Regions from separate parts of the Streptomyces sp. SAI-170 genome, predicted to be linked through region 1. Evidence: riboswitches for the same ligand, from Rfam matches in the RefSeq annotation. Region 1 holds a riboswitch; each other region holds the start of a gene.
The links. Region 1 has a riboswitch for ZMP and ZTP ahead of RKD23_RS08200 (maleylpyruvate isomerase family mycothiol-dependent enzyme). Riboswitches for the same ligand answer to the same signal wherever they lie in the genome.
Positions count from the first base shown of each region.

Region 2: linked by a shared signal. The riboswitch ahead of RKD23_RS04195 (bifunctional 5,10-methylenetetrahydrofolate dehydrogenase/5,10-methenyltetrahydrofolate cyclohydrolase) and the one ahead of RKD23_RS08200 (maleylpyruvate isomerase family mycothiol-dependent enzyme) in region 1 are both predicted to bind ZMP and ZTP.
Region 3: linked by a shared signal. The riboswitch ahead of RKD23_RS14610 (glycine hydroxymethyltransferase) and the one ahead of RKD23_RS08200 (maleylpyruvate isomerase family mycothiol-dependent enzyme) in region 1 are both predicted to bind ZMP and ZTP.

Region 1 covers NZ_JBMGQD010000001.1:1,781,061-1,790,621, forward strand. The annotation lists gene RKD23_RS08185 (hypothetical protein) at 1-399, opposite strand, end outside; gene lpdA (dihydrolipoyl dehydrogenase) at 518-1,930, opposite strand; gene RKD23_RS08195 (CBS domain-containing protein) at 2,048-2,473, opposite strand; ZMP/ZTP riboswitch at 2,644-2,732, shown strand; gene RKD23_RS08200 (maleylpyruvate isomerase family mycothiol-dependent enzyme) at 2,752-3,486, shown strand; gene RKD23_RS08205 (class I SAM-dependent methyltransferase) at 3,525-4,319, opposite strand; gene RKD23_RS08210 (O-acetyl-ADP-ribose deacetylase) at 4,389-4,898, opposite strand; gene RKD23_RS08215 (phytoene desaturase family protein) at 4,926-6,335, opposite strand; gene RKD23_RS08220 (inositol monophosphatase family protein) at 6,455-7,300, opposite strand; gene RKD23_RS08225 (gamma-glutamyltransferase family protein) at 7,387-9,222, opposite strand; gene RKD23_RS08230 (hypothetical protein) at 9,462-9,561, shown strand, end outside.
Region 2 covers NZ_JBMGQD010000001.1:923,493-933,053, forward strand. The annotation lists gene RKD23_RS04180 (S-(hydroxymethyl)mycothiol dehydrogenase) at 1-888, opposite strand, end outside; gene RKD23_RS04185 (hypothetical protein) at 1,034-1,333, opposite strand; gene RKD23_RS04190 (nuclear transport factor 2 family protein) at 1,536-1,901, shown strand; ZMP/ZTP riboswitch at 1,977-2,061, shown strand; gene RKD23_RS04195 (bifunctional 5,10-methylenetetrahydrofolate dehydrogenase/5,10-methenyltetrahydrofolate cyclohydrolase) at 2,084-2,932, shown strand; gene RKD23_RS04200 (glycosyltransferase) at 3,017-4,246, shown strand; gene RKD23_RS04205 (TetR/AcrR family transcriptional regulator) at 4,345-4,986, opposite strand; gene RKD23_RS04210 (YncE family protein) at 5,149-6,396, shown strand; gene RKD23_RS04215 (cellulase family glycosylhydrolase) at 6,389-8,242, opposite strand; gene RKD23_RS04220 (GTP-binding protein) at 8,275-9,561, opposite strand, start outside.
Region 3 covers NZ_JBMGQD010000001.1:3,304,879-3,314,439, reverse strand. The annotation lists gene RKD23_RS14640 (ABC transporter substrate-binding protein) at 1-163, shown strand, start outside; gene RKD23_RS14635 (isocitrate lyase/PEP mutase family protein) at 270-1,007, opposite strand; gene RKD23_RS14630 (carboxymuconolactone decarboxylase family protein) at 1,004-1,498, opposite strand; gene RKD23_RS14625 (PLP-dependent aminotransferase family protein) at 1,546-3,432, shown strand; gene RKD23_RS14620 (hypothetical protein) at 3,476-3,850, shown strand; gene RKD23_RS14615 (glutathionylspermidine synthase family protein) at 3,876-5,060, shown strand; ZMP/ZTP riboswitch at 5,135-5,220, shown strand; gene RKD23_RS14610 (glycine hydroxymethyltransferase) at 5,252-6,703, shown strand; gene RKD23_RS14605 (hypothetical protein) at 6,723-7,484, opposite strand; gene RKD23_RS14600 (hypothetical protein) at 7,588-8,421, opposite strand; gene RKD23_RS14595 (RNA polymerase sigma factor) at 8,408-9,043, opposite strand; gene trpS (tryptophan--tRNA ligase) at 9,133-9,561, shown strand, end outside.

The DNA.
Region 1 (9,561 bases):
GGTCACCAGGGGGCGGTCGCCGGGCGCCACGCTCTGCAGGAGCGCGGGCAGGTCGAGGTGGTGCATCACGGCGCCGGTCACCGCGTCGGCGGCGGCGTTCTGCACGTCCCGGTCCTTGGCGAGCGGCGCGACCGTGTCGACGTACCGGTCGGTGTCGCCGACCAGGTCCGCACTCCACGCGGCCACCAGGCTCAGCGGGGCCAGCACACAGCCGAGGACGATCAGCAGGGCGGCGGCGAGGGACCGCAGCCGGTGGCGGGGCGGGCGCGCGGCACGCAGCGCGCGTTCGGCGTTCTCGGCCCGTGCAGCGTGCTCGGCGCGCTCGGCCTCCAGCACCGCGACCCGGGCCCTGAGCCGTTCCAGCTCGCTCGGCCCGGCCCGGGCGGCGTCGTCCGCCATGGCCGTCCCTCCTCGCGCCGGGATCCGCCCGACGCAAGCAAGGACACCCCGTCCGGGGCGCGGCGGCGAGCAGGGCGGGGCCGCTCGGGTGAACCCGGACGGACGGCCCCGCCCTGACTCACATGTTGATCATGTGACCGGCCAGGCCGTGGACGGCCTCCTTGACGGCCTCGCCCAGGGTCGGGTGGGCGTGGACGTTGCGGGCGACCTCGTGGACGGTGAGGTCCCACTGCTGGGCCAGGGTCAGCTCGGGCAGCAGCTCGGTGACGTCGGGGCCGATGAGATGGCCGCCGATCAGCTCGCCGTACTTGGCGTCGCTGATCAGCTTGACGAAGCCGACCGTGTCGCCGAGGCCGTGCGACTTGCCGTTGGCGGTGAACGGGAACTTGGCGACCTTCACGTCGTAGCCCAGTTCACGGGCCTGCGCCTCGGTGTAGCCGAAGCTGGCGATCTGCGGCTGGCAGTAGGTGGCGCGCGGGATCATCGCGTAGTCGAGCTCCATCGTCTCGGCGTCCGCGAGCGTCTCGGCGGCGATCACGCCCATCGCCTCGGCGGTGTGCGCGAGCATCAGCTTGGCCGTCACGTCACCGATGGCGTAGATGTGCGGGACGGACGTACGGCAGCGGCCGTCGACGTCGATCGCGCCGCGCTCGGTGAGGCGTACGCCGGTCTTGTCCAGGCCGTAGCCGTCGACGTTGGGCGCGAAGCCGATCGCCTGGAGCACCTTGTCGGCCTCCAGCACCTGCTGGGCGCCGTCCTTGCCGGTGACGGTGACGCGCACCTTGGGACCGGACTCGTCGATGGCGTCGACCCGGGTGGAGGTGAGCACGTCGATGCCCAGCTTGCGGTACTGCTTGGCCAGTTCGGCGGAGACCTCGGCGTCCTCCAGCGGAGCCATCCGGTCGAGGAACTCGACGACGGTGACCTTCACGCCGTAGTTGTGCAGGACGTAGGCGAACTCGATGCCGATGGCGCCGGCGCCCGCGATCACGATCGACTCGGGCAGGTCGTCGGCCAGGATCTGCTCCTCGTACGTCACCACCCGCGCGCTGCGCTTGGTGCCCGGGAGCAGCTTCGGCGTGGCGCCGGTGGCGATGATGCAGTTCTCGAACCCGATGGTGCGGGTGTTGCCGTCGTAGTCGGCGACCTGGAGGGTGTTCGCGTCGAGGAAGGTGCCCCGGCCGTCGAACTCCGTGATCTTGTTCTTCTTCATCAGGTAGTGGACGCCCTTGACCCGGCCGTCCGCGACCTTGCGGCTGCGGTTGAACGCCTCGCCGTAGTCGAAGGAGACCGTGCCGTCCACCTTGATGCCGAAGGTCTTCGCCTCGCGGGTGACGATGTGCGCCAGCTCGGCGTTGCGCAGCAGGGCCTTGGTGGGGATGCAGCCGACGTTCAGACAGACGCCGCCCCAGTACTTCTCCTCCACGACGGCGACTTTCTTGCCGAGCTGCGCGGCCCGCACGGCCGCGACGTACCCGCCGGGGCCGGCGCCGAGTACCACGACGTCGAAGTGCTCGTCCTGCTCGTCCATGGGTGGTCCTCTTCGGTGACGTAGGAGCGGTGCGCAACAGATTGTTTCGCCCGGTCGGGCTCACCGCCACCGAGCCCCACCAAAGGTGATCACCCTCTCATCCGTGATCGGCGCCGCTCAGTGGTTCGGGTGAGCCCGGCTGATGTCCGCGAGTGCGGAGCGCGGGTCGTCGGTGGCGGCGAGGTCGCCGAGGCTGATCACCCCGACCGGGCAGCCGCCGTGCTCGACGACGGGCAGCCGGCGCACCGCGTGGCGGCGCATCAGCTCCGCGGCGCGGTCGGTGGTGTCGTCGGGCGTGAGCGTCACGACGGGCGGCCGGGTGCACACCGCGCCGACGGCGGTGGCCGCCGGGTCACGGCCCTCGGCGACGACCCGGACCGTGATGTCACGGTCGGTCAGCACCCCGAACAGGTCGCAGTCGTACGCCACCAGCACATCGCCGATGTCCTGCTCACGCATCACCTGCGCGGCCCGCGCCACCGTGGTCATCGGTTCGACGGCGGCGGCGCCGGGCGACATCACGTCCCTTATCTGCCGGGTCATGGGGCACCTCCCGGGTTTCGTACGGCGGTCCGCGGCGGGGTCGGTCCGGGATGCCCGGGGTCGCCTCGCTTCTCACGCGGGCCGGGTTTCCCGGGCGGGCGCACTCACACGCGGGGCGGTGACCGCAGCGGGGCGGCCTTGGTCCGGCCCGGGAAGCCGGCCGTAGAGTGGGGGCGGGCCGTGACTGGCGCTGGGGTGGAGCACCACCGGGGAGCGGCCCGGCCGTCGGAGGCCGAAGCCGTGCGCCTGGGCGATCCCGCCGAGCACCAGGAGCCCGCGTGAGCAGCTCGCCCTCCCCGGATGTGCCCGTCCTTCTCGATGACGTCGTCCGCTCCGCCGAACGGCTGTGCGCGACCGCCGCCCGCCTCGACGAGACGCGGCTGCGTGCCCCGTCCCGGCTCACGGGCTGGACCCGGGCCGACGTCCTCGCGCATGTGGCCCGCAGCGCCGACGCGTACGTCCGGCTGCTGGACGCGGCGCGGACCGGCGGCACCACGGCCCGGGCGGACGCCGCCGCACTGGCCGAGGCCCAGGACAAGGCGGCCGCGCTGCCCGCCGACGCGCTGGCCGGTGATCTGCGCGCCAGTCTGGACCGGTTCACCGGGCGGGCGCGGGCGATGCCCGGCCCGGCCTGGGACGCCATGGTCACCGCGCTCGCGGGCTGGCCGCACCCCGCCTGGTTCACCCTCGTGCGCTGCCTGCGCGAGCTGGAGACCCACCACGTCGACCTCGGCACCGGGTACGGCACGTCCGACTGGCCCACGTCCTACGTCACCTGGGCTCTCGGCGACACGCTGGCCGCCCTGGCCGGCCGGGGCTTCCCTCTCGCGTCCGTCGAGGCGGTCGACCTGGGCCGCATCTGGACGCTGTCCCCGCACGGGCCCGACCTCGCCGCTCCGGGGCACGTCCTGCTGGGCTGGCTGAGCGGGCGTACCCGCGCGGCCGACCTGGGCGTGAGCGGCCCGCTGCCCGAGCCGCCGAAGTGGCCGCTGCCCCCGATGCCGGGGTGGTGACAGGAGCTACGGCCGTGTCCCCCGCACCGCCCACGCACCTACGGCCGTGTCCCCCGCACCGCCCACGCGCGTGCCGTCAGCGCCACCGCACCCTGCCCGTCGGCCCCGACGCTCGCTGCCAGCGCGTCGCGTACGCGGTCGCGTGCGGGCGGGTCGAGGGAGGCGACGTAGGCCGGTGCGGGGCCCTGTCCGGCGAGGAACGGCTCCCACAGGTCGGCGAACCCGGCGAACTCCGTCGGCACCTCGATGCCGGTGACCGCCACCTGGGCGAGGCCGGCCCGCGTCCACACGTCCCGCAGGGCCTCCGGGCGGCACCCGGCGAAGCGCCGGCCCTCGTCCAGGGCGGCCGCGGCGGGGTCCGCGCCGACGGCGGCGTCCCAGAAGCGGCGCAGCAGGCCCATGCCCTCGGCGTAGTCCCAGACGTACGCCGCGACCGTCCCGCCCGGCCGGACCGCCCGGGCCGTCGCGGCCACGGCGGCCACCGGCTCCGGCAGGAAGTTCAGCACCAGCCCGGACACCGCCACGTCGAAGGCCCCCTCCCGCACCGGCAACGCCGTCGCGTCCCCGACCACGAACCGGGCCACCCCGCCCCGCGCCGCGGCGACGAACGCCTCCGACCGGTCCACGCCCAGCACCAGCCGCGGCCGGCTCCGCTCGGCCACGACCCCCGACAGCACCCCCGTACCGCACCCCACGTCCAGCCACCGCAGCCCGTCCCCGACCCCGCACCAGGGCAGGAACTCCCGCGCCACGAGCCTGCTCCAGCGCCCCATGTACCGCTCGTAGGCGCCCGCGCCCGTCCACATGCCGACCTGCCGCTGCCGCGTGCCCATGGCTCCACGATCCTCCGGCCGGCCACGTCGCGCGACCGGCTCGCGTCGGCGGCCGCGTCGACGTCCGCGTCAGCGGAGCTGCGCGGCGAACGCCTCGTAGGCCGGCTCGTCGAAGAGGACGAACCTGACCTCCTCGACCGCCGTGTCGGTGGCCCGTACGGTGCTCACCGCGATCCGGGCCGCGTCGTCCATCGGCCACCCGTAGATGCCGGCGGAGACGGCGGGGAACGCGACGGTGCGGGCGCCCAGTTCGTCGGCGACGCGCAAGGACTCGCGGTAGCAGGAGGCGAGCAGGGCCGAGCGGTCCTCGTCGTGGCTGTAGCGGGGGCCGACCGTGTGGATGACCCACTGGGCGTCGAGGTTCCCGGCGGTGGTGGCGACGGCCCGGCCGGTGGGGAGGCCCTTGCCGAGGTGGCCGGCGCGCAGGCGGCGGCAGTCCTCCAGGATGGCGGGGCCGCCGCGGCGGTGGATGGCGCCGTCGACGCCTCCGCCGCCCAGCAGGGAGGAGTTGGCCGCGTTGACGATGGCGTCGGCTCTCTGCCGGGTGATGTCTCCCTGGACGAGGGTGATGGTGGTCATGCTGATCAGCCTTCCATGGGCCCGGGCTCAGCCCTGCCGCAGTCGTCTCCAGACCGCCTTCGCCGCGTTGTGCCCCGACATGCCGTGCACGCCGGGGCCCGGCGGGGTGGCCGAGGAGCAGATGAACACGGCCGGGTGCGGGGTGCGGTACGGCGACAGGGACAGCCGGGGACGCAGCAGGGTCTGCAGGCCGGTGAACGCGCCGGTGGCGATGTCGCCGCCGACGTAGTTGGCGTTGCGGGCGGCGAGTTCGGGCGGCCCTGCGATGGCGCGGGCGAGGACGCGGTCGCGGAACCCCGGGGCGAAGCGCTCCAGTTGGCGCTCGACGGCGTCGGTGAGGTCGCCGGTCCAGCCGTTCGGGACATGTCCGTACGCCCAGAAGACATGCTTGCCGTCGGGCGCCCGGGTGGGGTCGACGACGCTGGGCTGGACAGTGATCAGGAACGGCACTTCCGGCGCACGCCCCTCGCGGGAGGCGGCACGCAGGGCGGTGTCGATCTCCGCACTGGTCGCGCCGACCTGCACGGTGCCCGCGCTGCGGGCCTCCTTCGCGGTCCACGGCACCGGCCCGTCGAGGGCGTAGTCGAGCTTGAAGACGGCGGCGCCGTAGCGGTAGCGGTCGTACAGGCCGCCGAGGCCGGCGATACGGGCGAGGGCGGTGGGCGAGGTGTCGAAGACGTACGCGCGCGCGGGCGGCAGGTCGTCCAGGCGCTTGACCTGGTAGTCGGTGTGGACGGTGCCGCCGTGGGCCCGGAACAGGGAGGCGAGCGCGTCGGAGATCGACTGGCTGCCGCCCTCGGCGACGGGCCAGCCGCGGGCGTGCGCGGCGAGCGCGAAGACCAGGCCGATCGCGCCGGTCGCCAGGCCGTTCAGCGGGGCGATGACATGGGCGACGAGCCCGGCGAAGAGGGCCTTGGCGCGCTCGTCGTGGAAGCGGCGGGTCAGCCAGGTGGAGGGCGGCAGGCCCAGCAGGCCGAAGCGGGCGAGGGTGACGGGGTCGCGCGGGAGCGCGGTCAGCGGCAGGGACATGAAGTCGCGGACGAGGGCGTCCCAGCGCGGCAGGAAGGGCTCGACCAGTCTGCGGTAGGCGCCGGCGTCGCGCGGGCCGAAGGAGGCGGCCGTCTCGGCGACGGACCGGGACAGCACGGCGGCGGTGCCGTCGTCGAAGGGGTGGGCCATGGGCAGGTCGGCGTGCAGCCAGCGCAGCCCGTGGTCCTGAAGCGGCAGGGCGCGGAACGCGGGTGAGTTGATGCCGAGCGGGTGGGCGGCCGAGCACGGGTCGTGGCGGAAGCCGGGCAGGGTCAGTTCCTCGGTGCGGGCTCCCCCGCCGACGGTGTCGCGCGCCTCGAACAGGGCCACGGAGAAACCGCGGCGGGCCAGCTCGACAGCGGCCGTGAGCCCGTTGGGCCCCGCTCCCACCACGACCGCATCGAACATGGTCGGCACCTTCGGACTCCTTCGTCAGCCGATGGCCTCTGGGGTCAGGATATGCCGCGGCACCGACAACACCCGCTCCTGGAAGGCCTCCTCACCCAACGGGCCTGTACTCCCTGGGGTCAGGCCGTCCCCGACAGCAGGCCCAGCACGCGCCGGGCCGTGGCCGCGTCCCTGGCCGCGGTGAAGGGCAGGGAGTTGCCGCCCGTGATGCGGAAGGGCTCGCCGGTCAGCGTGAGGTGGGCGCCGCCCGCCTCCTCGACCAGCAGCAGGCCCGCCGCGTGGTCCCAGGCCGCCTCCCAGGAGAAGGCGGTGGCGTCCAACTCGCCTCGCGCGACGGCCAGATACTCCAGGCCCGCCGAGCCGCACGCGCGCGGGGCGACCCCATCGGTCCACAGGCCGAGCAGGGCGTGCTTCTGCTCGTCGGTGGTGTAGTCGGGGTGGGAGGTGGCGACCTGGAGGTCACGGCCCGGGGTGGGCGGTCCTGCGTACAGGCGCTCGCCGTCGAGGAAGGCGCCCTGGCCCCGTATCGCCGTGGCCAGTTGGCCGCGGACGGGTGCGTACGTCCAGGAGGCGAGCAGCACGCCGTGCCGGGCGAGGGCGATCAGGGTGCAGAATCCGTCCTCGCCGTGCACGAACTGCCGGGTGCCGTCGACGGGGTCGACGATCCAGACCGGGGCGTCGCCTCTGATCGCCTCGTACGACGCGGGGTTGGCGTGCACGGCCTCCTCGCCGACGACGACGGAGCCGGGCAGCAGGGCGCACAGCGCCTCGGTGAGATACAGCTCGGCCTTGCGGTCGGCGTCCGTCACCAGGTCGTGCGGGCCGTTCTTCTGGTCGATCTCGTGCGCGGCGAGCTGACGGAAGCGGGGCAGGATCTCGGCGTCGGCCGCCGCACGGACGGCCTCCTCCACGTCGGCCGAGTGGCGGGCGAGAAACTCGTCGATGGTTTCCGTGTCTTCGATCATGCCTCCATGAGATCACGCGCCACTGACAATCCCCACCCGGGCCGTGCACACCGGGCGGAACCGGGATGAACAGCGGGTGACCGCGCTCAGCGCCCCACCGCGTACCCCTGCATCCCGCGCGGGTTCGCCGCCGCCGACAGCACGCCCGTCTCCGGGGCCCGGGCGACCGCGCACAGCCGCCCCTCCGACCAGGCGTCGCCGACCGTGACGTCGTGCCCGCGCCGCCGCAGCCCGGCCACGACCTCCTCGGGCGTCCGGGACTCCACGGTCAGGCTGCCCGGGCGCATCCCGCGCGGGTAGAAGGAGCCGGGGAAGGAGTCGTTGTGCCAGTTCGGGGCGTCGATCGCGCCCTGCAGGTCGAGACCGCCGCGCACCGGCGGGCGCAGGGCCGCGGCGAGGAAGAAGTGCAGCTGCCACTGGTCCTGCTGGTCGCCGCCGGGCGTGCCGAACGCCAGCACCGGCACGCCGTCGCGCAGCGCGAGGGACGGGGTGAGGGTGGTGCGGGGGCGGCGGCCGGGCGTGAGGGAGTTCGGCAGGCCCTCCTCCAGCCAGGCCATCTGCAGCCGGGTGCCGAGCGGGAAGCCCAGCTCGGGCACGACGGGGTTGGACTGGAGCCAGCCGCCGCTGGGCGTGGCCGCGACCATGTTGCCCCAGCGGTCGACGACGTCCAGGTGGCAGGTGTCGCCCCGGGTTCCTCCGTCGGCGCCGACCCGCGGCTCCCCCGGCACGGGTGAGGTGGAGGGCCCCGCGACGGTGGGTTCGCCGACGCCCAGGGCGTCCATCGGGCCGGGCCCGGAAGGGACCGAAGCGGCCACGCGCGCGTGGTCGGGCAGCAGCGGACCGCGCCCGCCCGGGCTCCCCGGCCGCAGCTCGTACGACGCCGTGTCGCCGATCAGCTTCCGCCGCCCGGCGTTGTACGACTCCGACAGCAGCTCGGCGACCGGCACCTCGGCCGCGTCGCCGTACCAGGCCTCCCGGTCGGCCATGGCGAGCTTGCAGCCCTCGACGAGCAGGTGCACGTACTCGGCGGACCCGTACGCGGGCAGCTCAGGCGGAAGCAGGGCGAGCTGCTGGAGCAGGACCGGGCCCTGGCTCCAGGGGCCCGCCTTGCACAGGGTCCAGCCGTTCCAGTCGTACGTCACCGGCGTCTCGTAGGTCGCCGACCAGCCGGCGAGGTCGGCGGCCGTGAGGGTGCCGGTGTGGTGCGTGCCGCTGGTGTCGAGGGTGGGCCGGGCGGACTGCCGCAGGAGCGCCTCGGCGATGAAGCCGGTGCGCCACACCTCCCGGGCGGCGTCGATGCGTGCCTCCCGGTCCCCGGCGCCGGCGGTCTCGGCGAGCAGGCGCTTCCAGGTGGCGGCGAGGGCGGGGTTGCGCAGCAGCCGGCCGGGGCGCGGTGCCTCGCCGTCCGGCAGATAGACCTCCGCCGACGACGTCCACTCGGTCTCGAACAGCTCGCGTACGGTCTCGACGGTGGCGCCGACGTTCTCCACGGGCGCGTGCCCGTGCTCGGCGTACCCGACGGCGTACTTCAGCACCTCGGCGAGGTCCTTGGTGCCGTGGTCGCGCAGCAGCAGCAGCCAGGCGTCGAAGGCGCCGGGCACGGCCGCGGCGAGCGGGCCGGTGCCGGGCACGAGGTCGAGCCCGAGCCCCCGGTAGTGCGCGACGGACGCCCCCGCCGGGGCCACGCCCTGCCCGCACAGCACCCGCACCTCACCGCCCGCCGGGGCCAGCAGGATCGGTACCTCCCCCGCGGGGCCGTTGAGGTGCGGCTCGACGACGTGCAGCACGAACGCCCCCGCCACCACCGCGTCGAAGGCGTTGCCGCCGTCCTCCAGCACGGCCATCGCCGACTGCGAGGCCAGATAGTGCGTGCTGGACACCATGCCGAAGGTGCCCTGGAGGGTGGGACGCGTGGTGAACACGGGCGGACTCCTCGGGGATGGCGACGACGGCTCGTGTGATCGTAAGTGCCCACGCGTCGGCGGCGGCAGCCCACCGAGGGGACATAACGGGGCACAAGGGCCGTCGGCCGTTCGCCCCCGTCACCGCCTGCGTACGGAGCGAGTTGGCACTTTCGCCCCACTGCCAGTCGTGTGACACTGGCGTCCCCCTGTCCGCAGTGCGGACTGCTTCCGCACCGTCCCCCACGAAAAGTGCGCCCGTGCGTTCTCTTCCTCTGCCGCTCGCCCTCACCGCACGTCTGACGCCCGTCGCCGTCCTCGCCTGCGCGGGGTGGGCCCTCGCGTCCGGCCCCGAGACCC
Region 2 (9,561 bases), 860 kb from region 1:
GAAGACGTCCAGCAGGGGCAGTTCGAGCTTCATCTCCGGTGTCGGTACGCCGACCAGGACGACCGTGCCTGCCAGGTCACGGGCGTAGAAGGCCTGCCGGTACGTCTCGGGGCGGCCGACCGCCTCGATGACCACGTCGGCGCCGAAGCCGCCGGTCAGCTCGCGGATCGCCTCGACGGGGTCGGTGTCGCGGGAGTTGACGGTGTGGGTGGCGCCCATCGTGCGGGCCTTGTCCAGCTTGCGGTCGTCGATGTCGACCGCGATGATCGTCGCCGCCCCGGCCAGGTGCGACCCCGCGATCGCCGCGTCACCGACACCGCCGCAGCCGATGACAGCGACGGAGTCGCCGCGGCCGACGTTGCCCGTGTTGATCGCGGCGCCGATCCCGGCCATCACCCCGCAGCCCAGCAGTCCGGCGACGGCCGGGGACACCTCGGGGTCGACCTTGGTGCACTGGCCCGCGGCGACCAGGGTCTTCTCGGCGAACGCGCCGATGCCGAGGGCGGGCGACAATTCCTGGCCGGTCGAGGCGAGGGTCATGCGCTGCTTCGCGTTGTGGGTGTCGAAGCAGTACCAGGGGCGGCCGCGCAGACAGGCCCGACAACGCCCGCAGACTGCCCGCCAGTTGAGGATCACGAAGTCACCCGGCGCCACGTCGGCCACGCCGTCGCCGACCGACTCGACCACTCCCGCGGCCTCGTGGCCGAGCAGGAAGGGGAAGTCGTCGCTGATGCCGCCCTGTTTGTAGTGCAGATCGGTGTGGCAGACACCGCAGGCCTGGATCCGCACCACGGCCTCACCCGGTCCGGGGTCCGGCACGACGATCGTCTCCAGGCGGACCGGCTCGTCCTTGCCGGGTGCGATCACGCCGCGTACTTCCTGCGCCATGGCTGCTGGGTCCCTTCCGTCGGCGGGCGTTGTCTCCCTGCTCCGACCCTACGCGCGATCACCGGGCGGGGAGCGGACACCGGACACAACGCGCCCGGCCGCGTCCGGGGCACGGACGCGGCCGGGCGGGCCGGGGCGGGCGGGGTCAGGTCTGGAGGCCGGGCAGCAGGCCGGTGACCGGCGCGACCAGGTCGGTGATCTGGTGCAGCTGGTCGAGGTCGCTCGGCACACGGTTGAGCTGCGCGAGCTGCTGGGAGGGCCGCGGGAGCGCGCCCCGGTGCGACTCGGGGATGTCACTGGTGGCCAGCGAGTCCAGCAGGGCGATCGGGCTCAGGCTGCTGCCTGCCTTGGCGTCCGTCTCGGCCGCGCCCGCCGAGGGGGCGGCGAGTGCGGTGACCCCGGCGGCGAGACATGCGGCGGCGAGGATACGGCGAGTTGAGATCATGCCCTCAGCAACGCGGCCGCCCCGGCTCCGGACACGGCCGCCGCGCCGCGCTCACCCGTCAGGAGGAGCGCGTCACCGCGCCGCCCTCCCCGGAACCCGCCTGCCCCCGCGCTTGCCGTGCCCCACGGGCCGGAGGACGCTCGTAGAGAAGGCTTCGGTGGCCCGCAGCCCGCCGGGTCGCCCGCCTCGGAGGAGGTTCATCATGGGCACCAGCACGAGCCCCGCCTTCAGCGCCGACACCCTGCGCCGGGGCCTGGAAGGACAGTCGTCGACGGACCTTCTGAAGCTCTACGCCGATGACGCGGAGCTGCGGATCGTCGACCGCAACACCCAGCCCAGCAGCCCGAAGGTCATGCACGGCCGCGACGAGATCGCCCGCATGCTCGAGGACGTCTACAGCCGCGACATGACCCACAAGCTGGAGGGGTGCGTCGTCCAGGGCGACCGCGCCGCCTACAGCGAGTCCTGCCAGTACGCGGACGGGGTCCGTGTCCTGTCCGAGTCGATGATCACCCTGCGCGACGGGAAGATCTCCGAACAGATCATGATCCAGGCCTGGGACGAGTAGGAGCCGCCCCCGTCACCTGGCCGGGCCCCTGGCGAGGGGCCCCGGCCGGGCCGCCGCACGTCTCGGTTAAGGTGTCCGTGGGCCCGTGACTGGCGCTGAGGTGGAGCACCACCGGGGAGCGGGCCGACATCAGTGAATGCCGTGCGCCTGGGCGACGAGACCGATCAGCTCAGGAGTGGATCATGACTCAGGCACGGCTCATGGACGGCACCTCGCTCGCCCGCGGCATCGTCGAGGGGACCGCCAAGCGCGCGGCGGACCTCACCGAGCGCACCGGCACCGCCCCCTGTCTCGCGACCGTACTGGTCGGCGAGGACCCCGCCTCCGTGACGTACGTCCGGATGAAGCAGAACCGCTGCCGCAAGGCCGGCATCGGCTCCCGGCACGTGGAGCTGCCCGCCTCGACCACCACCGAGGAGCTGGTCGGCACGCTGCGGGCGCTGTCCGCCGACCCCACCGTGCACGGCATCCTGCTCCAGCACCCGATGGGCGAACACATCGACGAGCGGGCCGCGTTCGAGGCGATCGCGCCGGAGAAGGACGTCGACGGCGTCACCTTCGCCTCGTTCGCCACGATGAGCTTCGGCCTGCCGGGCTTCGTGTCCTGCACGCCCGGCGGCATCATGCGGCTGCTCGACGCGTACGGCGTCGACCCGTCCGGCAAGCGTGCGGTGGTGGTCGGCCGCAGCGCCATCCTGGGCAAGCCGGCCGGCATGCTGCTGCTCGCCCGCGACGCGACGGTGACGTACTGCCACTCGCGCACCGCGGACCTGTCGGCGGTCGTGCGCGAGGCGGACATCGTGGTCGCCGCCGTCGGCCGGCCGCGGCTGATCAAGGGCCAGGACATCAAGCCCGGCGCGGTCGTGATCGACGCCGGCTACAACCCGGGCAACGTGGGTGACGTCGACTTCGACTCGGCCGTGGAGCGCGCCTCGCTGATCACCCCGGTGCCGGGCGGCGTCGGCCCGATGACCATCGCCACGCTGCTGGAGCAGACGGTGGACGCGGCGATCAGCCAACTCGGGGACTGACTCCCCAGGGGCGCGGGGGACGGCGCGAGCAACCACGAACGACGGGCAGCCGCCCCCATACTGATGGGTGTGCGCATCGCGATCATGACGGCGGGCTCCCGGGGCGACGTGGCCCCCTTCACCGGTCTCGGACACGGTCTGCTGGACGCAGGCCACGAGGTCACCCTGGTGACACACGCCCGCTTCGAGCAGCTGGTGGCGGGTGCGGGGCTGGACTTCCACCCGCTGCCGGTCGATCCGCAGGCCGAACTGCACTCCCCGCGCGGACGCGCCCTGCACCGCAGCGCGACCGGCGCGGGGAAGCTGCTGCGGGTGGTGTCGATGGCGCGGGCGCTGGTCGGCCGGATGACCGAGGACCTGGTGACGGCCGCCCGTGCGAGCGATCTGCTGCTGCTCGCCGGCCCGATCGCCCCGCTCGGGGTGGCCGTCGCCGAGGGCCTGCGGCTGCCGAGCCTCGGTCTTCATCTGCAACCCATCGCACCCACACGGGAGTTCGCGCCCCCGCTGCTGGGCGACCGCTCCTTCGGCGGGGCCGGAAACCGGCTCGCCGGGCACGCGGTGAACCTCGCCGTGGAGCACATCTTCGGGAGGGCCGTCCCCGCGGTACGCGCCCGGCTGGGCCTACCCGCCGCCCGGCCGGGCGCCCTGCGCCGGGACCTGGAGCGGCGGCGCTGGCCGGTGCAGCACGGCTTCAGCCCGCTGATCGTCCCCCGCCCCCGCGACTGGCGGCCCGGCCTCGACATCGCCGGGTACTGGTGGCCGTACGACGCCGACGCGCGGCTTCCCGAGGAGGTGCGGGCGTTCCTCGACGCGGGGCCGCCGCCGGTGTTCGTCGGCCTGGGCAGCGCGACCGTGCCGGACCCCGAGGGGCTGAGCGCGCTGGTCGTGGCGGCGCTGCGGCGGGCCGGGCTGCGCGGGGTGATCCAGCGCGGCTGGGGCGGACTCGCGGCGGACGCGGACGACATGCTGACCATCGGTGAGGTGGCCCACTCGGCGCTGTTCCCGCACATGGCCGCGGTGGTCCATCACGCGGGTGCCGGCACGACCGCGGCCGGGCTGCGCGCCGGGGTGCCCGCGGTGCCGCTGCCCGTCCAGTTCGACGAGACCTTCTGGGCGTCCCGCCTGGTCACGCTGGGCGTGGCGCCCTGCGCGCTGCCGCTGCGGCGGGTGACGGCCGACTCCCTCGCCGCGGCCCTGACCCGAGCCGTCGGCGACCCGGCCCACCGGAGCCGGGCACAGGCCCTCGGCGTACGCGTCGGCGCGGAGGACGGGGTGGCCCCCGTACTGGAGGCGGTGAACCGGCTGGCCCGGTGAGCCACTTGTGGCGGCGCCGCCGCGTGGGCCGTCGTGGCGGCCTGCTGTTCGCGGAGCCGCTGCCTGGGCCGTCGTAACGGCCGGCTGCTCGCGGCGCCTCAGGAAGGCCGCAGGATCGCCAGGAGTTGACGCACCAGCTCGTCGACCACCTCGTCGAGCGTGGCCTCCACCCAGCCCGCGCTCCAGTCGTGGAGCAGGCCGTTGACGCTGCCGATGAACGCCGTGGCGGCGAGCCGGTGGTCGCGCGGTGCGGCCTCCCCCCGGGCCACGGCTGCGGCGGCCTCGCCGCAGATGAAGTCGACCCAGCGGGCCCGCCGGGCCAGCCGCTGCTCCTCCAGCCGCGGGCTGACCCCGATGATCTCGACGAAGGTGATGCGGATGCGGCGCGGGTCGCCGGTGACGTTCCCGGCGTACGCCCGGAAGATCGCGGAGGCCCGTTCCGCCAGCGGCCTGCCCTCCACCTCGGCGGCCGCCGCCAGCACGGCCTCCTCGGCCCAGCCGTTGACCTGAAGGTGCAGTTCGGCGAGGACGTCCTCCAGGGTGCGGAACTCCTCGTAGAACTGACGGGTCGACAGTCCGGCGGCCTCGCTGAGCGCGGCGACGGTGGTGGCGCGGTAGCCCGGGGTGCCGCCGAACAGCTGAAGTGCCGCGTCCAGAAAACGCCGGCGCCGCTCGACCTGCCGTTCCTGCGCGGACCTGCCGCCGTAGCGGCCGGTCGGCCCCTTGAGCCTGCCCGCCACTGTGCCTCCCGTCGTCGCCGGGCTCCCGCTCGGCCCGCCGACGGCCAATTTTGTCGTGTACGCAGTCTTGTGGAGAAGGGCGACCCTTCCTTACTTTCCAGTAAGTCGAACTCTGAACGACGTTGTATTCAGACTTCCCCCCACCCCGAGGAGAGTGCAGCCATGCCTGCCTTCCGCCCCCGGCACCTGTGCACCGTCGCCGCCGCCCTCGCCCTGACCGCCACGGTCCCCGCGACCGGCGCGGCCGCCGACTCCCCCGCGGCGCTGCGCGAGGTGCTGTTCGTCGGCAACAACTGGGACGGCACCGCCGAAGTCATCGCCTCCTCGGGCGACTTCGCGAGGATCGGCCGGGTGAACGTCGTCCCGGACAAGGACCAGCGCATGGCGGAGATCAACGCCGACCCGGTCAAGTGGGTCTACTTCATGGCGATCCGCAACAGCGTCGGCGAGGGCCACGACCAGTTCGTCGACGACATGTACGCCACCCCGGACGGCCGCTCGATGGTGGTCTCCCGGCCCAGCTTCGCCGACGTGGTCTCCATCGACCTGGCCACCGGGTCGGTCGACTGGCGCTTCGCCGTGTCGGGTCACCGCGCCGACCACATGGCGGTCTCCCCCGACGGCACCAAGGTCGCGGTGTCGGCGTCCACCTCCAACACGGTCCATGTGCTGGACATCGTCACCGGCCGGCAGCTCGGCTCCTTCGGCACCGGCGACAAGCCGCACGAGAACGTCTTCACCGGCGACGGCCGCTACATCTGGAACATGTCCATCGGCGAGGTGAACACCGCCCTGGACGAGCCGTGGCTGGACTGGACGAAGGGCGACCGGCGCATCACCGTCGTCGACGCGGCGACCTTCCGGCAGGTGAAGGTCGTCGACATGCGGCAGCGCCTGGACGCGGCAGGGCTCGGCCAGTACTCGGACGCGGTGCGCCCGGCCGCGTTCAGCCCCGACGAGTCCAAGCTGTACTTCCAGGTGTCGTTCTTCAACGGCTTCTTCGAGTACGACGTGGCGAGCGACAAGATCACCCGGACCAAGGTGCTGCCGAAGAACCCGGCCACCAGCGAGGACCGCACGACCTGGGTCAACGACTCGCGCCACCACGGCCTCTCGATGAGCCCCGACGGCAGGAAGCTGTGCGTGGCCGGCACGATGGACGACTACGCCACCGTCGTCGACCGCGCCACCCTCCAGGAGGGCCCGCTCGTCACCGCCGCCAAGCCCTACTGGGCCACGGTCAGCGGCGACGGCAAGTCCTGCGTGATCTCCGAGAGCGGCGCCGACCAGGTCACCGCCATCGACTTCGCGACGGGCCGCAAGACGGTGTCGGTCCCGGTCGGCGACCACCCCCAGCGCGTGCGCCTGGCGCGGGTGCCCGCCGACTGGTCGGGCCCGTCGGCTAGCTGAGCGCGGCCCAGGCGTCCAGTTCGGCACGGGCCGCCTGAAGCAGTGAAGTCGCCGGAGCCGTCGCCCCGTTGGTCACCAGCGCGTAGTGCCGAACGCCCGTGTCGCGTGCGGTGAGCAGCAGGCGGCGGCTTCCCGTGGCGCCGGGTTCGGGGGCTGCGGCGACCGGGGCGGAGGCCGTGTAGGCGGGCAGGCCGTGGAGGGTGCCCAGGTCGGAGACCACGGTGGTCGTGGCGGGCGGGAAGGCCGCCGGGAGGTGCAGCTCGGTCGGCGCCGGGCCGCCGTCGGAGCGCCACAGCAGGACGCCGTACTGTCCGGAGCCCACCAGCCGGGCCACGTTCGGCAGCGAGGCCGGTACCGGGTTCCAGGTCAGCGTGGTGGACCCGTCACGGGAGCGGTCCTCGTAGGTGAAGGCGAGCGTGGTTCCGGCGGTGGCGGCCGGGTAGAGGCGGTCCAGCAGGCGGACGTCCTGACGGAGTGTCACCGTGCCGGTGCCGTCGAGACGTACGGCGGACAGGTCCTCGTCGTTCCAGGCGTCACCGGCGGTGAGGATCTTGTCGGGGTTGCCGTTCATCGCCTCGCGGTGGCGGCCGTTGTAGAGGTCCCACTGCCATTGGGTGGCCGACAGCACGGGGCCGCTCGCGGTGGGGCGGGTCCACCAGGCGGAGCCGGGCAGGCGGGAGTCGAGGGCCTGGTACATCGCCTTGAGGACGGTCGGCGCCTTGTCGGAGACCGTGCCGCTGAGCGGGTGGCCGAACTCGCTGACCATCGCCGCCGTGCCGGTCGCGGCGGCCCGGTCCCGGACGGTCCCGAAGTCCCCGGTGTACTGGCCGTCCTTCGCCTTGCCCCACATGAAGACGCCCGAGATGGCCTTCTGGTCGTAGAAGTGAGTGTTGAAGACATAGCGCGGGCCCAGCTTCCCCGAGTCCAGCAGACCGCCCTCCTGGCGCTGGAAGTCGAGGTTCGCGTTCCAGAAGAGGTTCGGCTCGACGAACGCGGGCTTGTCCTGCCAGCCCGCCGCGTCCATCCGGGCCCGGAAGCGCTCGTAGAACGGCCACAGCACGTCCCGCTCCCAGGCGCGGCTGCCCTGGCCGGGGTCGTAGGTGCCGGCGTGCGGCTCGTTGTAAGGGTCGAAGCCGACGACACCCGCGAACTGCTCGTCGGTGAGGTGCTGTTCGACGTACGCCATCGTTTTCTCGGCCGTGGCGAGGAAGGCGTCCTGGACGCCGTGCGCGTTGTGCCAGAAGTCGTGCGTCGCGCGCATCACCGCCTCGTTCTGGGTGATGTTCTGGCCCCAGAAGAGGCAGATCCCGCAGGACTCGTCGGGGTAATCGCCCGCGTCCACGGCCCACTTGGGGGCGCCGTCACCGGTGTACCAGCTGTCCGGGTCGAAGAGGTGGCGGGAGTACAGGTCCTGGTGGAAGTCGGGGTAGACGCGGATGCCGGTGTCCAGGAAGGCGCGCATCTGGTCGGTGACGGCGGCCAGGTAGGCCGTGTCGACCCGGCCGCGCTCGGGCTCGGCGTGTGCCCAGGACAGCAGGAAGCGCACCGCGTTGCCGCCGCCGAGGGCACGCAGCGCGGCAGCGGACCTGCGCGCGTCGGCGACGGACGCGAAGGGCAGGCCGCCGTGCTCCTCCAGCTTGGTCTCACCGGAGACGTTGTAGCCGCGCAGCACGACCTCGCGGCCGTGGGCGTCGACGAAGCGGCCGTCCACCACCGTCAGCGGGGAGCCGTCGAACCACAGGGAGTCGGCCGCGGCGGCGGGAGGGGCACCCGCCGCCGGGGAACCGCACAGGAATCCACACAGGACGACCAGAGCGACGAGCACATGTGCGCGCTTCTTGGGCATGTCCCTAAAGGTCGAGCTTTTCTGACACTCCGTCAACTACTCGTCCTGCGAGTGACGTTCAGCAGATACTCCTTCCGGTTCAGCGGGTTGTGGTCGGTGCGCGGCCGCTCGGGCACGGGCCCCTGCGTGACGGGCGCGTAGTGGTCGAAGGCGCACTCCAGCTCACCCTCGCCCCGGGTGAGTCCCGGCAGCCGCTGCTCCAGGGCGTGCACACGGGCCGCCGGGACGTCGCCCTCCAGGACGCAGACGGCACCCTGCGTCTCGGTGGTGCGCGGCACCGCCCGCAGCGCGGCCAGCACCGGCAGCAGCGCGCCGAGCGTGTCCGCGGGTGCCTCCAGGCGGAAGCGGTGCAGGGGCTCGTGCACCCGCGTCCCCGCCCGCCGCAGCGCCTCCACCAGGACCAGCGGGGTCAGGCCCCGGAAGTCGTATCCGGTGCTGGACATGCTCTTGTCGAAACCCTGGTGGGCGTGGCTCTGACGGGGGCAGTAGCCGGAGTGGGTCATGGTGACCTGGCAGTCGGTGACCCGCCAGCCGTGCAGGCCCTGTTCGAGGGTCTCGCGCACGGTGTCCTCGACGGCCTTGAAGAAGGCGTACGGCATCGCGCCCAGCTCCACCTCCAGGCCGAACGTGACGCCCGAGCCGGGCGGGGCCGGGTCGACGCGCAGACCGATCGTGGCCAGGAACGGGTTGTCGCCCCTCTTGACGAACTCCGCTGCCGTGCCCGACCCGACCGGCCGTTCCACGCACAGCGGGGTCGTCTCCCGGAAGCCGACCTCCAGGCCGTACTCCTCGGCGAGCGTGGCCTGGACGACCTCCTTCTGCACCTCCCCGTACAGCGACACGCTGGTCTCCCGCCGCACCTCGTCGTGGCGCAGCCCGATCAGCGGGTCCTGCTCGGCGAGCTGGGTCAGGGCCAGGTGCAGCGCCCCCGGGTCCGTGCCGGGGCCGGGCACGACGACCGTCTCCAGCGTCGGCGGGGCGAAGAAGTGCCCGTACGGCTTACGGGGCACACCGAGGAAGTCGCCGATCCTGATGTCCGCGAGGCCCCACACCCGGGCGATCCGGCCCGCCGGCACCGCGTCCGCGGGGACGTCCGTGCCGTGGTCGAAGACGCCGACCGCGGTGACCTTGCCCTCCTGGGGCGGGTCGCCGAAGGGGACGCGGTCGCGGACGCGCAGGGTGCCGGTGAAGACGCGCGCGTAGGCGATCTTCTCGCCCGCCGGGCCCCGCTCGACCTTGAACACGGTGCCCGACAGCGGCCCGGCCGGATCGCCGCCGGCGGCCGGGAGCAGCTCCCGGATGCCGGTGATCAGCGGGTC
Region 3 (9,561 bases), 1.5 Mb from region 1:
CGACGGGGGACAGGCCGCCGCCTTCCTGAAGAAGTTCCGGTGGACCACCGAGGACCAGAACGCGGTGTCCCTGATGATCGCCGACCAGAAGCTCACGCCCGACGAGGCGGCGAAGAAGTGGGTGGACAGCCACGAGTCGACGTGGCGGGCGTGGCTGTCCTGACGGTCACTTTCACGGCTTGACGGTCGCTTTCACGGTCTGACGGTCGCTTTCACGGTCTGACGGTCGCTTTCACGGTCTGACGGTCGCTTTCACGGTCTGACGGCGGTCACTTCGCGAGGCCGGCCGCGATCTGTCGCAGTGCCGCGGTCGCCTGCTGCTGGAGTCCGGGCCCGAACGTGACCCGGGTGGCCCCTCGTTCGCCGAGCTCGGCGGGGGAGGGGCCGTCGGCCTGGCCGATGGGCGCGTACATGTTCAGCGGGCCCTGGATCCCCGACCGCAGCAGCGGCAGCACGTCCAGCGGCGCGGCGATCGGGTACACGCAGTCGGCGCCCGCGGCGACGTACAACGCGGCCCGTGCGATGGCCTGTTCGGGGTCGCGGTCGCCGTGCAGGAACACATCGACACGGGCGTTCACGAACAGCCGGTCGGCGGCCGCGGCGCGCACCTCGGCGAGCCGGTCGGCGTGTGCTCGCGGGTCCTTGAGGACACCGTCCTCGGAGTCCTCAAGGTTGCAGCCCACGGCCCCCGCCTCCAGCAGCCGCTCCACCAGCTCCTTCGGCGCGAGCCCGTAGCCGCCTTCGACGTCCGCGGACACCGGCACGTCCACGGCCCGCGCGATCCGCGCGACCGCCGCGAACATCTCGTCGGCCGGGGTCCGCCCGTCCGCGTACCCGAGCGAGGCGGCGACCCCCGCGCTGGGCGTGGCCAGCGCGGGGAAGCCCGCCTCCGCGAAGACCCGGGCGCTCGCCGCGTCCCAGGGGCCGGGCAGGACGATCGGGTCGGTGGGGGAGGGCCTGCGGTGCAGGGCGCGGAAGACGGCGGCCCCGTCCTGTCGGGCGCTCACTGCTTGGGCCTCGCCGGCTCGTAGTGGCCCGGCACCAGCCGACAGGTCACGCCGAACCGGTTCCAGGCGTTGATGACCGTGATCACGGCGATCAGCTGAGCCAGCTCCGCCTCCTCGAAGTGCTTGGCCGCCCGCTCGTACACCGCGTCCGGCACGAAACCGTCGGTCAGCACCGTCACCGCCTCGGTCAGCGCGAGCGCCGCCAGCTCCCTCTCGGTGTAGAAGTGCTCGGACTCCTCCCAGGCGCTGAGCTGGACGATCCGCTCCACGCTCTCGCCCGCGGCGAGCGCCTCCTTGCTGTGCATGTCGACGCAGAAGGCGCAGTGGTTGATCTGCGAGGCACGGACCTTGACCAGCTCCACCAGCGTCGGGTCGAGGCCCTTCTTGGCGGCCACCTCCAGCCGGACCATGGCCTTGTAGACATCCGGGGCGTGTTCGGTCCAGGCCAGCCGGGCGGGGCGTTCGGGGGCGTATTCGGTGTTCGTCGTCATGTCCTCGACCCTAGGAGCCAGGCAGCCCAGGAGTATGGTCCATTTTCATGGCGAGATCTTGGGCCACTTTCGGCATCGACCTGCATCTGGAGCCCGCGGGGCCGGGCCTGCGGCGCGGACTGACCGACGCCCTGCGCGAGGCCGTGCGCACCGGGCGGCTCGCGCCCGGCACCCGGCTGCCGTCCTCCCGCGCACTCGCCGCCGACCTCGGCATCGCCCGCAACACCGTCGCCGACGCCTACGCCGACCTCGTCGCCGAGGGCTGGCTCACCGCCCGGCAGGGCTCGGGCACCCGCGTCGCCGACCGCGCCGCACCCCCGGCCGCCGCCGCGGCGCCGCATCCCCACCGGGTCCCCGGCCGGCCCCGCTACGACCTCAAGCCCGGCACCCCCGACCTCGCCTCCTTCCCGCGCGCCGCCTGGCTCAAGGCCACCCGTCGCGCGCTGGCCGCCGCCCCGCACGACGCGTTCGGCTACGGCGACCCGCGCGGTCGCATCGAGCTGCGCACCGCCCTCGCCGACTACCTCTCCCGCGCCCGCGGCGTCCGCACCGACCCCGACCGCATCGTCGTCTGCGCCGGCTTCGCCCAGGGCCTGCGCCTCCTGACCGAGGCCCTGCACCGCCGGGGCGTCACCTCCCTGGGCGTGGAGTCCTACGGCCTCGACCTCCACTGGGACCTCGTCGAACGGGCGGGACTCCGCACGGTTCCGCTGCCGCTGGACACGTACGGCACGGTCACGGGCGGGCTTGGGGGTGAGGGACTTGTTGGGGGTGGCTTGGGTGTTGGCGCGGGCGCGGGCGCGGGCGTGGGCTTGGGCTTGGGCTTGGGCGGTGCGGCCGGTGCGGGTGCCGGTGCCGTCGGCGGTTCGGGTGTGGGCGGTGGGTCCGGTGCGGGGGATGGCCTGGGCTCGGACCGCGAGTCCGTTGCCGGGGCCGGGGCCGGCATGGGCGGTCGACGCGGTCGCCGGGGCGGCCCGGGCCGGGGTCGCGGCTCCGGTGCCGAGGGCGGCGTGGGCTTGGGCGACAGGTCCGGTGCCGGTAGGGGCGTGGGCGTGGGCGACGGGTCCGGTGCCGGTAGCGGTGTGGGCGTGGGCGACAGGTCCGGTGCCGGTAGGGGCGTGGGCGTGGGCGACGGGTCCGGTGCCGGTAGCGGCGTGGGCGTGGGCGACAGGTCCGGTGCCGGTAGCAGCGTGGGCTCGGGCGCCGCAGCCGGTGCGGGGGCCGGCGTCGGCGTGGCCGGCCTGCCCGGTGCCGGGGGTGCCGTGCTGCTCACCCCCGCCCACCAGTTCCCCATGGGCCTCGCCCTGCGGCCCGACCGCCGGGCCGCGCTCGTCGACTGGGCCCGCCGCACCGGCGGACTGATCCTGGAGGACGACTACGACGGGGAGTTTCGCTACGACCGCCGCCAGCCCGTCGGCGCCCTCCAGGACCTCGACCCCGAGCACGTCGCCTACATGGGCACCGCCAGCAAGTCCCTCGCGCCCGGACTGCGGCTCGGCTGGCTGGTGCTGCCGCAGGCGCTCGTGGCGGAGGTGGCCGACCTCGGCGGGGCCCGCGCCACCGGGGTCGTGGAACAGCTCACCCTCGCCGAGTTCATCGCCTCCGGCGCCTACGACCGCCATCTGCGTGCCGCCCGGCTGCGCTACCGGCGCCGCCGGGACGCCCTCGTCGCCGCGCTCGCCGAACGCGCCCCCGAGGTGAGCGTCACCGGCATCGCGGCCGGACTGCACGCCGTCCTCCGACTGCCGCCCGGCACCGAGCAGTCCGTCGTCCGCGCCGCCGCCTGGCACGGGCTCGCCGTGCACGGACTGTCCCGCTACCGCCACCCCGACGCCCGCGTCGACCCCCTCGACGCCCTCGTCATCGGCTACGGCACCCCGCCCGACTCCGCCTGGGCCGGAACCCTCGACGCGCTGTGCGCGGCCCTCCCGTAAGGTGTTCGCGCACGGGAACGAACTCTCGGGGGAGACACAGGACATGGCACAGACTCGGCGACGGCTGCGCTCCAGCACGGTCGTCCTCGGCGGCATGGGCGTCGTCGCGGCGGCCCTCACCTCCTGCGGCTCCGACCCCGACCGCCGCTGTGTGGACCGCGACAGCTACGACTACCTCAACGGCTACAAGATCGTCGCCGACAGCAACTGCAAATCGGGCACGTCGGGTTCGTCGTACGGAAAGAGCGGCAAGGGCGGCAACGGCGGCAAGTCCGGCAAGGCGGGTGCCCGGGACGCGGCCTGGTACTACGACGCCGAGGTCGACGACGGCTACGCCGACTACGGCACCTTCAGCCGCAGCGAGGCCGTCGACCGGGGCGGCTTCGGCTGCTCGGGCTCCGGCAGCGGCGGCGGCTGAGCCCCCGCACGGACGCCGACTGACCATGGAACGCAGGACCATCGAACCCCGCCCCGGCTGGCAGCAGACCGTCGAGGAGCAGGGCCTGATCTACCCCCTGACCCGCTACCCCGACGACTCCCTGCGCCCCTACTGGGACGAGAGCGCCTACTACGTCTTCTCCCTGGAGGAGGTCGAGGCGCTGGAGGAGGTCGTCGAGGAACTCCACGGCATGTGCCTCACCGCCGCGGACCACATCGTGCGCGAGGACCGCCTCGCCGACCTCGGCATCACCGACCCGAGCGTCGCCGCCGCCGTCACGGACTCCTGGCACCGCCGCGCCGAACTCCCCTCCGTCTACGGCCGTTTCGACCTCCGTCACGACGGCACCGGCCCCGCCAAACTGCTGGAGTACAACGCCGACACGCCCACCTCCCTGGTGGAGGCGGCCAGCCCCCAGTGGTTCTGGATGGAGGAGCGCTTCCCCGGCGCCGACCAGTGGAACTCCCTGCACGAACGCCTCGTCGCCGCCTGGAAACGGCAGGCCGCCCTGCTGCCCCCGGGCAGCCCCCTGTACTTCGCGCACTCCAGCGCCGACGAACTCGGCGAGGACCTGATGACGGTCGCCTATCTGCGGGAGACCGCGGAACAGGCCGGCCTCTCCACCGAGTGGATCTCCATGGAGGACATCGGCTGGGACCGGCTCTCCGGCCGCTTCGTCGACAAGCGGCTGCGCTTCATCCGCAGCGTCTTCAAGCTCTACCCCTGGGAGTGGCTCACCACCGACCGCTTCGCCGGCCATGTCCTGGACACCCTCGACAACGGCGGCGGCACCGGCTCCACCCTGTGGATCGAACCGGCCTGGAAGATGCTGCTCAGCAACAAGGCCCTGCTGGCGATCCTCTGGGAGCTGTTCCCCGGCCACCCGAATCTCCTCGCTGCGTATCTCGACGGCCCCCGCGAACTGGCGACGACGACCGGCTACGTCGCCAAGCCCCTGCTGGGCCGCGAGGGCGCGGGCGTCACCGTGCACACCCCCGGCGCCGACCCCGTCCTGCGCGACGAGCCCTGCTGCTACCAGCAACTCGCCCCGCTGCCCTCCTTCGACGGCAACCACGTCGTCCTCGGCGCCTGGGTCGTCGAGGACGAGGCCGCCGGACTCGGCATCCGCGAGTCGTCGGGCCTGGTGACGGACGAGTACGCGCGCTTCCTGCCCCACGTGATCCTGTGAGGTACACGGCTCGTGCGTGTCTCGCTCGCATGGTGGACGCCCGAGCGGCACGCTCATGACCGACCGGTAGGCTGGGGCCGGGCCGTGACTGGCGCGCTGGGATGGGATGGACCATCGGGGAGCGGCCTGCGATCAAGTGCCGTGCGCCTGGGCCACCCGTGAACCGTGAACGCACACGCCCGGAGGCCGACATGCCAGAGCAGCAGCCCCTCTCCACCGAGTCCACCGCCTTCCGCGCCGCCCTCGACGTGATCCGCGCCGTCGAGCCGCGCGTCGCCGACGCCATCGGCCAGGAGGTGCACGACCAGCGCGAGATGCTCAAGCTGATCGCCTCCGAGAACTACGCCTCCCCGGCCACGCTCCTGACCATGGGCAACTGGTTCAGCGACAAGTACGCCGAGGGCACCGTCGGCCGTCGCTTCTACGCGGGCTGCCGCAACGTCGACACCGTCGAGGCCCTCGCCGCCGAGCACGCCCGCGAACTCTTCGGCGCCCGCCACGCCTACGTCCAGCCGCACTCCGGCATCGACGCCAACCTCGTCGCCTTCTGGGCCGTCCTCGCCGACCGCGTCGAGGCACCCTTCCTGGAGAAGACCGGCGTCCGCCAGATCAACGACCTCTCCGAGGCCGACTGGGCCACCCTGCGCCAGGCCTTCGGCAACCAGCGCATGCTCGGCATGTCCCTGGACGCCGGCGGCCACCTCACCCACGGCTTCCGCCCGAACATCTCCGGCAAGATGTTCGACCAGCGCTCCTACGGCACCGACCCGGCGACCGGCCTCATCGACTACGAGGCCCTGCGCGCCCAGGCCCGCGAGTTCAAGCCGCTGATCATCGTCGCCGGTTACTCGGCCTACCCGCGCCTGGTCAACTTCCGGATCATGCGTGAGATCGCCGACGAGGTCGGGGCGACCCTGATGGTCGACATGGCCCACTTCGCGGGTCTCGTCGCCGGCAAGGTCCTCACCGGCGACTTCGACCCGGTCCCGCACGCCCAGATCGTCACCACGACCACCCACAAGTCCCTGCGCGGCCCGCGCGGCGGCATGGTCCTGTGCGACGACTCCCTCAAGGACCAGGTCGACCGCGGCTGCCCGATGGTGCTGGGCGGCCCGCTCCCGCACGTCATGGCCGCGAAGGCGGTGGCCCTCGCCGAGGCCCGCCAGCCCTCCTTCCAGGACTACGCCCAGCGCATCGTCGACAACTCCCGGGCCCTCGCCGAGGGTCTGATGCGACGCGGCGCCACCCTGGTGACCGGCGGCACCGACAACCACCTCAACCTCATCGACGTCGCCACCTCCTACGGCCTCACCGGCCGCCAGGCCGAGCAGGCCCTTCTCGACTCGGGCATCGTCACCAACCGCAACGCCATCCCGGCCGACCCCAACGGCGCCTGGTACACCTCCGGCATCCGCATCGGCACCCCCGCCCTGACCACCCGTGGCCTGGGCACCGCCGAGATGGACGAGGTGGCCGGCCTCATCGACCGCGTCCTGACCGCCACCGAGCCCGGCACCACCAAGTCCGGCGCCCCCTCCAAGGCGGCTCACGTCCTCGACGCGAAGGTCTCCGACGAGATCTCCCACCGCGCCACCGACCTCGTGGCCGGCTTCCCGCTCTACCCGGAGATCGACCTCGGCTGATCGGGCACGGGCCCACGGCTCACAGGTCGATCAGCTCCTGCCGAGGCTCTCCCCGCGGCGGTCCGGGCTCCTGCCGGGCCGCCGCGCGGCGTATCAGCAGCGCCCCGCCGCACCCCACCGCCACGCCGACGCCCAGGCCCGGCAGAGCCCACCACCAGCCGGAGTCGTCGGAGAGCGGCGCGGACGCGGTGACCGGCTGCGAGGCGTCGTCCTGCGGCCCCGTCTCCGCCGGGGCGGCCGGCGCCGGTGGAGGGCCCGCGGCCGTCTCCGGGTCCGCCGCCCGGCCCATCACCCCCAGCTCGTCCAGCAGTGAGCGCAGCGCGCTCGGCTGGGCCGCGCGCTGCCAGGTGCCCGTCCACTCCGGCGGGGTCGTCGAGGTGTGGATCCACACCTCCGGGCCGTCGGACGCCAGGTGGACGCGGTCGACCCGGACGGGCGATATGTCGTGCGCCAGCCACGTCACACTGATCTGCCGCGTCCGGACGAGGTCCGCCTCCGGAGGCCTCGCCGCCGTGCCCTCGCCCGGCTCGCCCAGCAGACGCTCCAAGCGCCGGTACGCGCTGTCGGAGTAGTAGAGGGAGGCCGTCTCCCTGCTCTCCGGCGACACCACCAGCACGCTCGTCAGGCCACCTGCCGTCGCCGCCGGTGCGCCCCACAGCAACAGACCGAGTGCCAGAGCCGCCGCGGAGGCCGACCCCGCGAGCCTCCGAGCCCAGCTGCGGCAGCAGCCCTCCCCCACAAGCTTCAGCAACCGCATCCGCATCCACACCCGCATCCCCATGTGAGCCCCAACCCCAGCCGGACGTAGCCCCCGCGACCCGCCCCGGGCCGCCTGTCACTTCTGGTACACCGCCCGACCCTCTCGGGTTCCGCTCCCCGTCCCCCTATTTCGGCGCCGGCGCCGGCTTCAGCGACCCGGCGATCTCCACCGCCCGCTCCCGCGACGCCACGCCCTCCAGCCTCAGGGTCGTGTCGCCGCCCCGGCTCCACAGCAGGGTGGGACCCGAGGTCCGTTCCTCGCGGGTGAACCGGCCCCGGTCGTCCTCGAGCCAGAAGTCGAGCAGATGGGCGCGCGGGAACCACAGCGCCGAGTCGCCGTCGACCCGCACCCACTGGACCGGCTGCGGCACCGCTTTGGCGAAGCCGATGTCCAGATGCGCCGGGAACTCGTCGAGCCGTACCGTCCGGCCCTCCACCCGCCAGCACAAGGTCACCAGGAACCGCCCCTGCGGCTCCCGGCTCACCGACACCGCGTCCGGATCGCCCAGCGCCTCGGGCACCAGCGGCTCGAAGCCCGTCTGCCGGGCGGCCTCCCGCAGCGACACCGGCCGCCCGCAGCCGGGCACCTCGGCGCCGGGGGAGGGAGAGGCCGACGGGTCGTACCGCACCTCCACCCCGGCGAAGTCGAACCAGTCCAGGACCGCCGCCCGGACCGGAGGCGTGAGCGCCAGCACCGTGAGCAGCCCGCACAGCACTGCCGTCAGGGACCGGCGGCGGGCCCGCGCCCAGCGCCGAGCCGCCCGTATCCGCTCCACCGGCCCAGGCGGCTCGGCCACCGGCACCGGCAGCCGCTCGGCGAGTATCTGCGCCAGCACCCGCTCGGCCATCGACTCCGACCCGGACGGCTGCTCCAGGGACCGGCCCAGATCCCGCAACTCCTCCGGCAGCCGGGAGACCTTCCCCTCACGCCCGTCCTCCCGTCCGTCAGCCACGCTCATCACCTCCTCTCCCGGTCGCGCTTCCGATTCCTCTCCCGCCCTCCCCAGGCCGGAAGTCCGGCAGCAGTCGGCCCAGCTTGCGCAGAGCGCGGTTCAGGCGGGACTTCACGGTGCCGCGGGGCCAGCCCAGGGCCTGGGCCGTCTCCGGCTCGTCCATCTCCAGCAGATAGCGATAGGTGACGACCAGACGGTGTTCCTCACTCAGCTTCTCCAGGGCGGCCAGCAGGGCCGTGCGCCGCTCGGTCTCCAGGGTGGCGACCGCCGGGTCCGCCGAGTCCGGTATCAGCGGCTCGGCCTCGGCGAGGGCCGCCTCGCGGCCGGCGAGCGTGCGCTGCCGGGCCGCCGTACGGACTGTGTTCCTCGTCTCATTGGCGACGATCGACAGCAGCCACGGCTTGAACTGCGCGCCGTCCCGGAACCGGCCCAGCGCGCAGTACGCCTTGACGAACGCCTGCTGCACCACGTCCTCCGCGTCCGCACCGGCCCCGAGCGCCGCGGCCGCTCGCAGCGCGATGCCCGTATGGGCACGCACCAGCTCCGCGTACGCCTCCGGCTCTCCGGCGCGTACCCGGGCGATCACCGCGGCCTCATCGACGATGCGGCCCCCCTCCCGCGTCTTCACACTCTTGGTACACCGCCCGAGACCGATCGGTTCCCACCACTTTCCGCCCCGTCCCCGACCGCTCCCCGCGACCTGAGAGAATGGTGGGCATGGCCTCTGATCGACCTCGCGTGCTCTCCGGGATCCAGCCCACGTCAGGCTCGTTCCACCTCGGCAACTACCTCGGAGCCGTCCGCCAGTGGGTGGCGCTGCAGGAGTCCCACGACGCGTTCTACATGGTCGTGGACCTGCACGCGATCACGGTTCCGCAGGACCCGAAGGAGCTGCGCGCCAACACCCGGCTCGCCGCGGCACAGCTCCTCGCCGCCGGGCTCGACCCCGAGCGCTGCACGCTGTTCGTCCAGAGCCATGTGCCCGAGCACGCCCAGCTCGCCTGGATCATGAACTGCCTCACCGGCTTCGGCGAGGCCTCCCGCATGACGCAGTTCAAGGACAAGTCCGCCAAGCAGGGCGCCGACCGCGCGTCGGTCGGCCTGTTCACGTACCCCGTCCTCCAGGTCGCCGACATCCTGCTCTAC